4 regions of the Paenibacillus sp. TY11 genome follow, and region 1 is predicted to be linked to each of the others. Evidence: riboswitches for the same ligand, from Rfam matches in the RefSeq annotation. Region 1 holds a riboswitch; each other region holds the start of a gene.
What was found. Region 1 has a riboswitch for thiamine pyrophosphate ahead of AC6EJC_RS08085 (thiamine phosphate synthase). Riboswitches for the same ligand answer to the same signal wherever they lie in the genome.
Positions count from the first base shown of each region.

Region 2: another riboswitch for thiamine pyrophosphate. It lies ahead of AC6EJC_RS24210 (ECF transporter S component); the one in region 1 lies ahead of AC6EJC_RS08085 (thiamine phosphate synthase).
Region 3: another riboswitch for thiamine pyrophosphate. It lies ahead of tenA (thiaminase II); the one in region 1 lies ahead of AC6EJC_RS08085 (thiamine phosphate synthase).
Region 4: another riboswitch for thiamine pyrophosphate. It lies ahead of thiC (phosphomethylpyrimidine synthase ThiC); the one in region 1 lies ahead of AC6EJC_RS08085 (thiamine phosphate synthase).

Region 1 is NZ_JCBAIQ010000006.1:99,039-101,242, reverse strand. It holds gene thiO (glycine oxidase ThiO) at 1-175, opposite strand, end outside; gene AC6EJC_RS08085 (thiamine phosphate synthase) at 240-833, opposite strand; TPP riboswitch at 1,100-1,208, opposite strand; gene AC6EJC_RS08080 (ABC-F family ATP-binding cassette domain-containing protein) at 1,304-2,204, opposite strand, start outside.
Region 2 is NZ_JCBAIQ010000030.1:21,494-23,697, forward strand. It holds gene AC6EJC_RS24205 (ABC transporter ATP-binding protein) at 1-328, opposite strand, end outside; gene AC6EJC_RS24210 (ECF transporter S component) at 328-924, opposite strand; TPP riboswitch at 1,225-1,334, opposite strand; gene AC6EJC_RS24215 (TatD family hydrolase) at 1,377-2,174, opposite strand; gene AC6EJC_RS24220 (polynucleotide kinase-phosphatase) at 2,195-2,204, opposite strand, start outside.
Region 3 is NZ_JCBAIQ010000043.1:15,764-17,967, reverse strand. It holds gene thiM (hydroxyethylthiazole kinase) at 1-239, opposite strand, end outside; gene tenA (thiaminase II) at 347-1,036, opposite strand; TPP riboswitch at 1,173-1,275, opposite strand; gene AC6EJC_RS26115 (NAD-dependent malic enzyme) at 1,378-2,204, opposite strand, start outside.
Region 4 is NZ_JCBAIQ010000024.1:34,628-36,831, reverse strand. It holds gene thiC (phosphomethylpyrimidine synthase ThiC) at 1-865, opposite strand, end outside; TPP riboswitch at 1,052-1,164, opposite strand; gene AC6EJC_RS22275 (IclR family transcriptional regulator) at 1,316-2,059, opposite strand.

The sequences.
Region 1 (2,204 bases):
GCATTCCAACCGCTGCTCCTGAGGCTCCCTCACCCGGGATCAATCGTTCCAGCATGATCGTACTTCGTCCCTCCTTAGCCACATGATAAGCAATGGAACTGCCGATGACACCTCCACCTATGACCAAGCATTCAGCGTGTCCTATCGCTTTTGTCTCTGTGTGTATCTTTAGCATTTGTTCCGTGTCTCCTCTCCATAAACCATTCTGCTTTCAGCTTTCTTCTAATCTCGTTTCCCAGCTACAAGCTGTGAACTACAAGATCTGCCATTCGCCTATATTCCATCGCAGCTGCAACTTGTGACTCGGCCTCCCATATACCAGACATCACCGCAATTCCGCTTGCTCCTGCAATATACAGCTCCGGAATATGGTGCGGTTGTATGCCGCCCAGCGCAATCACAGGAATGTTCGACAGCCTGCATATGTGCTCAAGCTGTACTATCCCCCGTGGTACAACACCGGGCTTACAATGGGTCTCATATACATGACCATAGAGTACATAGTCCGCTCCTGCCCGTTCGGCAGTCTGCGCCTCCTCCAAGGAATGTACAGACACTCCACAGCGTGTACCCTTTGGAAGTAGGCTTTTCACATCCACAACAGGCAATCCATTAGCTGGTAGCTGGACAGCTCCGGCCAAGGTAAGTAAAGCTACATCCACACGGTCATTTACTACAATTTGCTGCAAAGGAACTTCTTGTTCCACCATGCTGCGAGTCAAAGAAAGCAATGCAGAGGCACCCTTCTGCTTCAAACGTGCGTGTACATAATGAACATACGGACAAATAGCAGCAGCCACTTGGACCGCTTGTGCAAGAGTGCCCTTTTCCATCGTAATTGCGTGTAATTCGATCTTATCTTCACCTCACATTGGACTAATGGATCTAAGCTTAACCAGCCACGTTTACCAGCAGTAATGAAAGGGGATTGTATGTGAATCCGTCTACGGTAGCTCGAACAAATTAAAATGAACGAAACGTAAAAAACCACTTCCCCAAAGGAAGTGGTTTAACGAACGTCCAATAATCGAACGGATAATTATATCCGTATACGTATATCGTCCCACGCACAAACAAAAGTAAAGATGATGTTACCTTGTTTGTACGGCGCTCACTTCCCTACGCTGGCATAACCCAGATCAGGTGCAAAGGGTCCGAAATCCATTTATTCCGTCTCAGCCGCATGGGCGGCTCCCCTAGTGTGACTATTTTATTGTATCAGCTAAAGATAGCTTAGCATATTTTTCTAATTCTGCAAACCCCACTTCGTGTGAAATATGCTTGAACTGGATTTTAGTTGATTTTAATTAACTTTACTGGACCACTCTTCCACATTCCACGTTTTGGTTACCCAATCCTCGTAAAAGTCCGGTTCGTGAGATACAAGCAATACGGTCCCTTTGTATTCCTTCAAGGCACGTTTCAGCTCATCCTTTGCTTTGACATCCAAGTGGTTGGTAGGCTCATCGAACAGTACCCAGTTGCTTTCACGCATTAACAGTTTGCAAAGACGGACTTTGGCCTGTTCTCCACCACTGAGCGCAGATAGCGGACGCGTGATATGCTCATTCTTCAAACCGCAGCGCGCCAAATGCGCTCGTACTTCATGCTGGTTCAAATGCGGGAATTCATTCCACACATCGTCAATCGGTGTAATTTTCTCCGCCTTTACTTCCTGCTCAAAATAAGCGGGCTGCAAAAAATCACCTTGATAGGTTTTACCGCTGATTGGTGGAATTTTTCCCAGAATGGTTTTGAGCAATGTCGATTTACCGACTCCGTTGTAGCCGACAATTGCAATCTTTTCGCCACGTTCAATCGTCATGGACATTTTAGGCAAAAGGGCATGTGTATAACCAATCTCAAAATCAATACCCTCAAATACCGTCTTTCCGCTCGCACGTGCTTCTTTGAATTGAAAGGTTGGCTTCGCGGCTTCTTCAGGCTTATCAATACGTTCGATCCGATTAAGTTGCTTTTCACGGCTCTTTGCTCGGCCTGATGTAGATGCACGCGCTTTATTACGCTGAATAAAATCTTCCTGTTTCTTAATAAAGTCCTGTTGCTTCTCATAAGCATCAATATGCTGAGCTTTGTTCAGATCCGCCATTTCAAGAAACTTTTCATAGTTAGCTGAATAACGGGTCATCTTGGCAAATTCAAGATGGTAAATAACATTAACGACCTGGTTCATAAATTCAGTA
Region 2 (2,204 bases), on a different contig from region 1:
GAACCTGATTATTTTCCAACACAAAAGCCAGTTCCTCGTCTGCATACGACATACAAAACTGCGTATCGGGATCTTGAAATACAATACCGGAAAGAGCCGGAATTACGGCAGCATCCCATTTCATAGGCACTTCTATCATGCGTGGAATCAGACCACTTAACACTTGAAGTAGCGTTGATTTGCCGCATCCGCTCGGTCCAAGCAGCAGCAGCTTTTCCCCCTTGTGGACAGACAAAGACATATTGTGAAAAAGCAGCTCCTGCTCACCGGGGAATTTCAACCGAAGACGGGTGATCGAAGCCACCACATCTTCGGTTGCCCAACTCATCAATCCAACCCCTTATAATCTTGTTCCGTTGCAGGTCTCAAACTTCGCGTGACCCCGGTTACCTCCAGTGCCTCAGCCAGATAGAACGCGAATACTCCGGCAATCACAATGCTGCCAATCATGCGAAACCCAATATACAAAACATAGTTCCAGGTCGATAGCTGATCAATATACCCATAGCTGAAGTCTAAAATCAGAGAAGCGACAGCCGCCCCGGCCGCAGCTAGTGAAGTGACCCACAGGTTTGCGTTCCGATACAGAAAAGCCGCAAAGAACAGCTCTGCTCCCAAGCCTTGGATCAGGCCATAGTACAAGGTGGACATTCCCCATTCGCTTCCCAAAAAAGCACTGACCGTTGCCGCTGCCACTTCTGCCAAAATCGCAACCCCCGGCTTGCGAATGATGAGATAAGCAAACGTGCCTGCCATAAACCACATGCCATACATCAGTTGCTCGGCGTGCAGACCGAATGGTTTCATCAAATCATAGGCAGGCCCCCATATTTTATAGACCAACCCGAACACAACAGATATCACAATCGTGACCAAAATATCTGTCAGCTTCAACCCTTTGGACGCTCTTACAGCAGTATTCATTATGATATGCTCCCCTTTTTCATTAAAATCGGCCTCATGGCCATAAAAAAAGCTTGTCTGGAGCTGAATCTCCAGGCAAGCTTTATGCGCAGTAAAAGGTGAAGCACCATACAAAACATCATTCGTCGATATGCCTTATATAACCAGTAGACTAAACTACTGCACTGATACCAAGCCAAAGTCAGGGTCAAAGCAAAATGCTCCATGGATGTAAGTAGCATTTTGCAGTCCCGCAGGCGTATAGCTTGATTATAGGACATACATTGAATCTACGACAACCGCAAAACAAGCGGCATTCCTGTATAGTGTTCTAAGTTTCTCTACGCTGGCATTACCCAGATCAGATTTCACGGTCAGTGGCAAGGGCCACCCTCTCAGCCTGACTTTCTCAAGCTCCCGACAATGCTTTTTAATTCACTATAATATATACCTTATCTATGGCTTTGACAATCCTATAATCTGAAGAAACGTTTGGCCGTCTCCGTCGTCGCGATTTCGATCTCCATCATGCTTCGGCCTGTACATTCGGCAACCGTAGCAGCAATGTGAGCGAGATAAATCGGCTCATTACGCCCTTCTTTCGGCTTCACGGGCAGATTACGCGGGGTCAAAAATGGAGCATCCGTTTCAATCATCAGGCGGTCCAAAGGAATATCCCTGACCAGTTCACGCAGATGCTTGCCGCGCCGTTCGTCGCAAATCCAGCCGGTAATACCGATATACAGTCCCATTTCTACATACGTATGCAATTCCTGTGCAGTGCCGGTAAAACAATGCACCACCGCTTTATCGACAAGCCCTTGATGCTCCCGCAGCATAGCGACAAAATCCTCATGCGCATCTCGTTCATGCAGAAATAACGGCATATTCAGCTCACCCGCCAGTTGGATTTGCTCCCCAAACCATCGGCGCTGCACATCACGCGGAGAAAAATCACGGTTATAGTCCAGTCCGCATTCCCCTATGGATACGACCTGCGGCTGACCCGCCAACTGGCGGAGCTGCTGAATCGTATCCGCATTGCAGTCTTTGGCATCATGGGGATGCACGCCAGCCGTCGCATACAGCTTGCCCGGATAACGTGCTGCATACTGAGAAGCCTCCCGACTGCTGCGGAGACTGGTCCCGGTAATAATCAGCGGTGAAATCCCTACGGCTGCCGCTCTCTCTACGACCTGCTCCCGATCGGCATGAAACGAACGGTGCATCAAATTCACACCAATATCAATCAACGGTGTACCCATACCCATCTAAATCCCTCCTTTGTTAACTACAATCTC
Region 3 (2,204 bases), on a different contig from region 1:
ATCATGGCATCTACCAGTTCGCGGTTCAGTGTACCGATGTTTAACACGACGGCGCCCGCTATTTTTGCCATATCTGCAACTTCCTCAGGTGCATAAGCCATCACTGGCGAAGCGCCCAGCGCATACAGGCCGTTGGCTGTAAAGTTGGTGACCACCATGTTGGTCATATTGTGAACGAGTGGCTTGTTGTTTTGTACCTTTGTCAGGAGTTTTGAACAACCTTTTTCCCATGTACTCATCATGTTTATCCTCTCTCATCTATTAAAATCGCAATTTACGTCAGCATCTGTAGTTCGATGGTCAATGGGGCATTAACCGTACTTTACGCATCGAATCGCCAGGCTGATTATTCCAAGACCGCAGCCTGCATCTGGACTGGCCATTCTTCCTGTTTATAAGCCATATCCCAGAACCTATATTCCAGCTGGCAGCTCAGCATAAAATGCTCAATCATCCGTTCCCGCTCAGCAGCCGTTGCGCCTTCCGCCCAAGCATCTACACGGTCTCGGAACTTGACTGTTGTATCTTCAAGCTGGTTTCCATAGAAGCAAATCCATTCATAGAACGGATGGGACTCATCCGGCCTTACTTCATCCAGCAGCCTGTGGCCAATCTCAACATACGTCCACATACACGGCAGCAGCACAGCCATGATCTCGCCCAGACTGCCCTCATGCGCGACCGTCAGCATGTGACGGATATAATGATGAGCCGACGGAGCGAGCGGATATCCCTGCAACTCTTCATAGGTCACACCTGCGACAGCACAGAAATTTTGATGCGGATGAACCTCGCTGTGGAGAATAAAAGAGATCTGTTCGTTAAATACAGCCATGTCCTCCCGGCTCGTGCATTTGGAGATCGCGATTCCATATATCCGCATGTAGGCATTCAAATATTCAAAGTCCTGTTTTACATAGTGAATCAACTGTTCCCTTGCTAAACTTCCTGCAGCAATACCTCTTACAAAGGGATGCTCAAAAATCGCTTGAAAAATGCTATCCGCCTGCCGACGGAGCTCTTGCGTAAAACTCATTTTCCCCACCTCCAACAAAAATGGAGAACAAGAAGTCCCGTAAGATACAATTCCCGGAACAACGCTAAAAAGCCGCCCCGAAAAACTGGAGCGGCTTCATTATAGGCACAATACGCAAAAAAAGCATGTGAGCTTATATACGAAGGCTCCACTTTCCTACGCTAGTACGAACTAGATCAGGTTCCAAGGGTCCAAGATACGTTCTTGTCTCAGCCATAGTGGCTCCCCTAGTGGACTTCCTATTCTTTTGAGTATTACTGTACATTCGTTCATACGTTATGTCAAACCGTTGCCGGAACGCTGTATCCTGCCTGTCAGAACAGGCAATTCCCAGTGAAGCATTAGTGAGGGTGATGTATTGCACTTTCCACTGCTTTGACCTTCGTATATTCCGGTTTCCACATCGCATCTCGTATAGCTTGTTCCACATCTGAAATGTGTGCCTGAGCTACCTGATCCTGAATCGCGGCTTTCGCAACCGCAACCGCAACAGCGTACGAAACATCACGTAATTTTCGGATATGAGGGAGAAGCGCACCGCCAAGCTTATTCGAATCTACACCATTGGCAACGGCATCTGCTGCGGCTGTAAACATCGCAGGTGTGAACCTTTTGGCTTGAACCACAATCGCACCCAGACCAAGTCCCGGAAAAACAAAGGCATTGTTCGCCTGTCCAATTTCAAATTTCGTACCGTTATAGTTGACGGGCTCAAAGGGACTTCCGGTAGCGATCAGTGCTTTGCCATCGGTCCACCGGATCAAATCCTCGGGTACCGCTTCTGCAAGATTTGTAGGATTGGACATGGGCATAATGATCGGGCGTTCTACATGCTTCGCCATCTCCTTGATGATCTCCTCAGAAAAGGCACCTGCTACACCGGAAGTTCCAATCAAAATCGTAGGTTTCACCTGACGGATGACCTCCAGCAGCGGTATTTTGCCGTCATCCGACCGGGCCCATGAGCTGACTTCTTCCTTTTTACGCACATACGGTTTCTGATAGTCTAATATTTCTTCCATATCTTCCGTTAACAGCCCGCGATAATCAAAGGCCCAAAAGAACTTGAATGAATCTTCCGCGGGAAGGCCGTCCTCGATCATAGCACCCCGAATTTGATCAGCGTTACCGATACCTGCCGCCCCGGGGCCGAAGACAAGGATTTTTT
Region 4 (2,204 bases), on a different contig from region 1:
CCTTTTCAAGTGCCTGATACAGCGGTACAGTTCCAATCGGCACCGGGGAATTCCGGATGATCCATTCGCGCGTCGTATGGATATTGCGGCCCGTGGACAGGTCCATAACCGTATCCGAGCCCCAGCGCACAGCCCAGGTCATTTTCTCCACTTCCTCCTCGATGGAGGACGTAACCGCAGAATTACCAATGTTCGCATTGATCTTCACGTGAAAATGACGTCCAATCACCATCGGCTCACTTTCCGGATGATTGATATTCGAAGGCAAAATGGCTCGTCCAGCCGCCAACTCCTGCCGTACAAACTCGGGCTCTACCCCTTCGCGGATAGCCGCAAATTCCATTTCGGGTGTAATGATCCCTTGCCGCGCATAATGCATTTGCGTCACCGTGCGCCCCTGCGAAGCACGAAGCGGACGGTTGGTCACGCCAGGAAATTCAACCGTCTCCCGTTTGGAGCCGGGCTTTAGTCCATTATCCTCCGGCTTGACGGCGCGTCCCTCGTAAGCCTCCACATCGCCCCGTTCCAGTGCCCAAGCTCGCCGTAATGGAGGCAAGCCCTGACGGATATCGACCTGATAGTTTTCATCAGTCATCGGACCGCTCGTATCGTACACTCGCAATGGCTCATGATGCTCCGTACCCTGCGGCGTATGCGTGGGGTGCAGCGCGATTTCACGCTCTGGCACGGCAATGTCCGGCCGTGAACCTTGAATATATACCTTGCGGCTCCCCGGAAAGGGCTTTACCCCACCGGCTTGCTCCGCGTTTGTCTTCTCTGCTTCTACTTCCCTTGTTCCTGTCAACCTTACTTCTGCTGATTTTACTTCTGTTCCTTTTGTTCCTTCTGTTTCTGTCGGTTTCATTGTCCATTCCTCCCGTTTCGTTGAAATGACACACCGATCCGGAAACCATTCTGAGGGTGGCTGATCTATGCAAAAAAGCCGGTTCCCCAGGGAACCGGCTAATCTAACGAGGCAGCTATCCAGACAGTGCGCACGTGGAATAATCATATTCCAATGCGCTACCGTAGACAGCAGCTGCGTATACATTTCAATGGCCGATTACTTCCCTACGCTGGTATGATCCAGATCAGGTGCAAAGGGTCCGGAATCTTGCACGATTCCATCTCAGCCCGGCATTACAGGCTCCCCCAGTAACTGTGATACTTCTATTCACATGAGGCGGCTATAACAGTCATCCCGCCATCCTTATCAGACTACTTTAAATTTATTGCTTTGGCAACCCTTCTATGCTCCCTTTTACCAAGGAGGCGCTCCAAATCACTCTGATTGCTTCAACTTTATTCATTCCTGTTACGGAAGCATAAGCCCCATTTCCTTCGCCGCTTCGATCAAAATCGGAGCAAAATCATGAAGCGTCTCCGGCGCAAGTCGGCTGACCGGACCGGATACAGATAAAGCCGCAGCGACCTGTCCCTTCCGGTTCACAATAGGCGCGGCCACAGCAGCAGCTCCTGGCTCCCGTTCTTCATAGCTGGTCGCATAGCCCTTCTCGCGAATGTCCTGTAACTGGGCTTTATAGACCTCGGGGTCTACCGAGGGCGGCCATTCATCCCCGCTTAGCAGGGCTTCCAGCTCCTGCGGCGGCATAAAGGCCGCCAGCACCTTGCTGGAGGCCCCCACAGCCAGCGGCATACGCGCACCCACAGGCGCAACCCTGCGGATCGCCTGATTGCTCTGCACGGCTTGTATGCGAATACGCATACTGCCGTCCCGTAAGTACAAGCTGACCGTCTCGCCCAGACGATCACGTAGTCCTTCCATTGCAGGCTGTAACAACACCGCCGGCTCGTCGCTTTGGGACAGATGTGTGGAAAGCTCCCATATGCGGAAGCCAAGCCGATATTTTTCCGTTTCAGCATTTCGAACGACAAAGCCCCGATCCTCCAACGTAGTCAGCAGCCGATGAACAGTGCTTTTATGTAGACTAATTCTGGAGGCAATCTCCGTCAGGCCAAGATCCGAATCTGCGGTAAAACACAGCAGTATATCAAGTGCACGCTCTACAGCGCGAACGGTTAATTTACGGTCTTCCATCGTGAACCGCTCCTCTTGTATCCATATTCGTTTCACACTATGAAACATGGTTACATAAATTATATAGAATAGTCGCGGCTACTGTAAACCGATGTTTTTGTGACAACCATATTACAGAACGAGAACAAACATCGACAATTCTTTG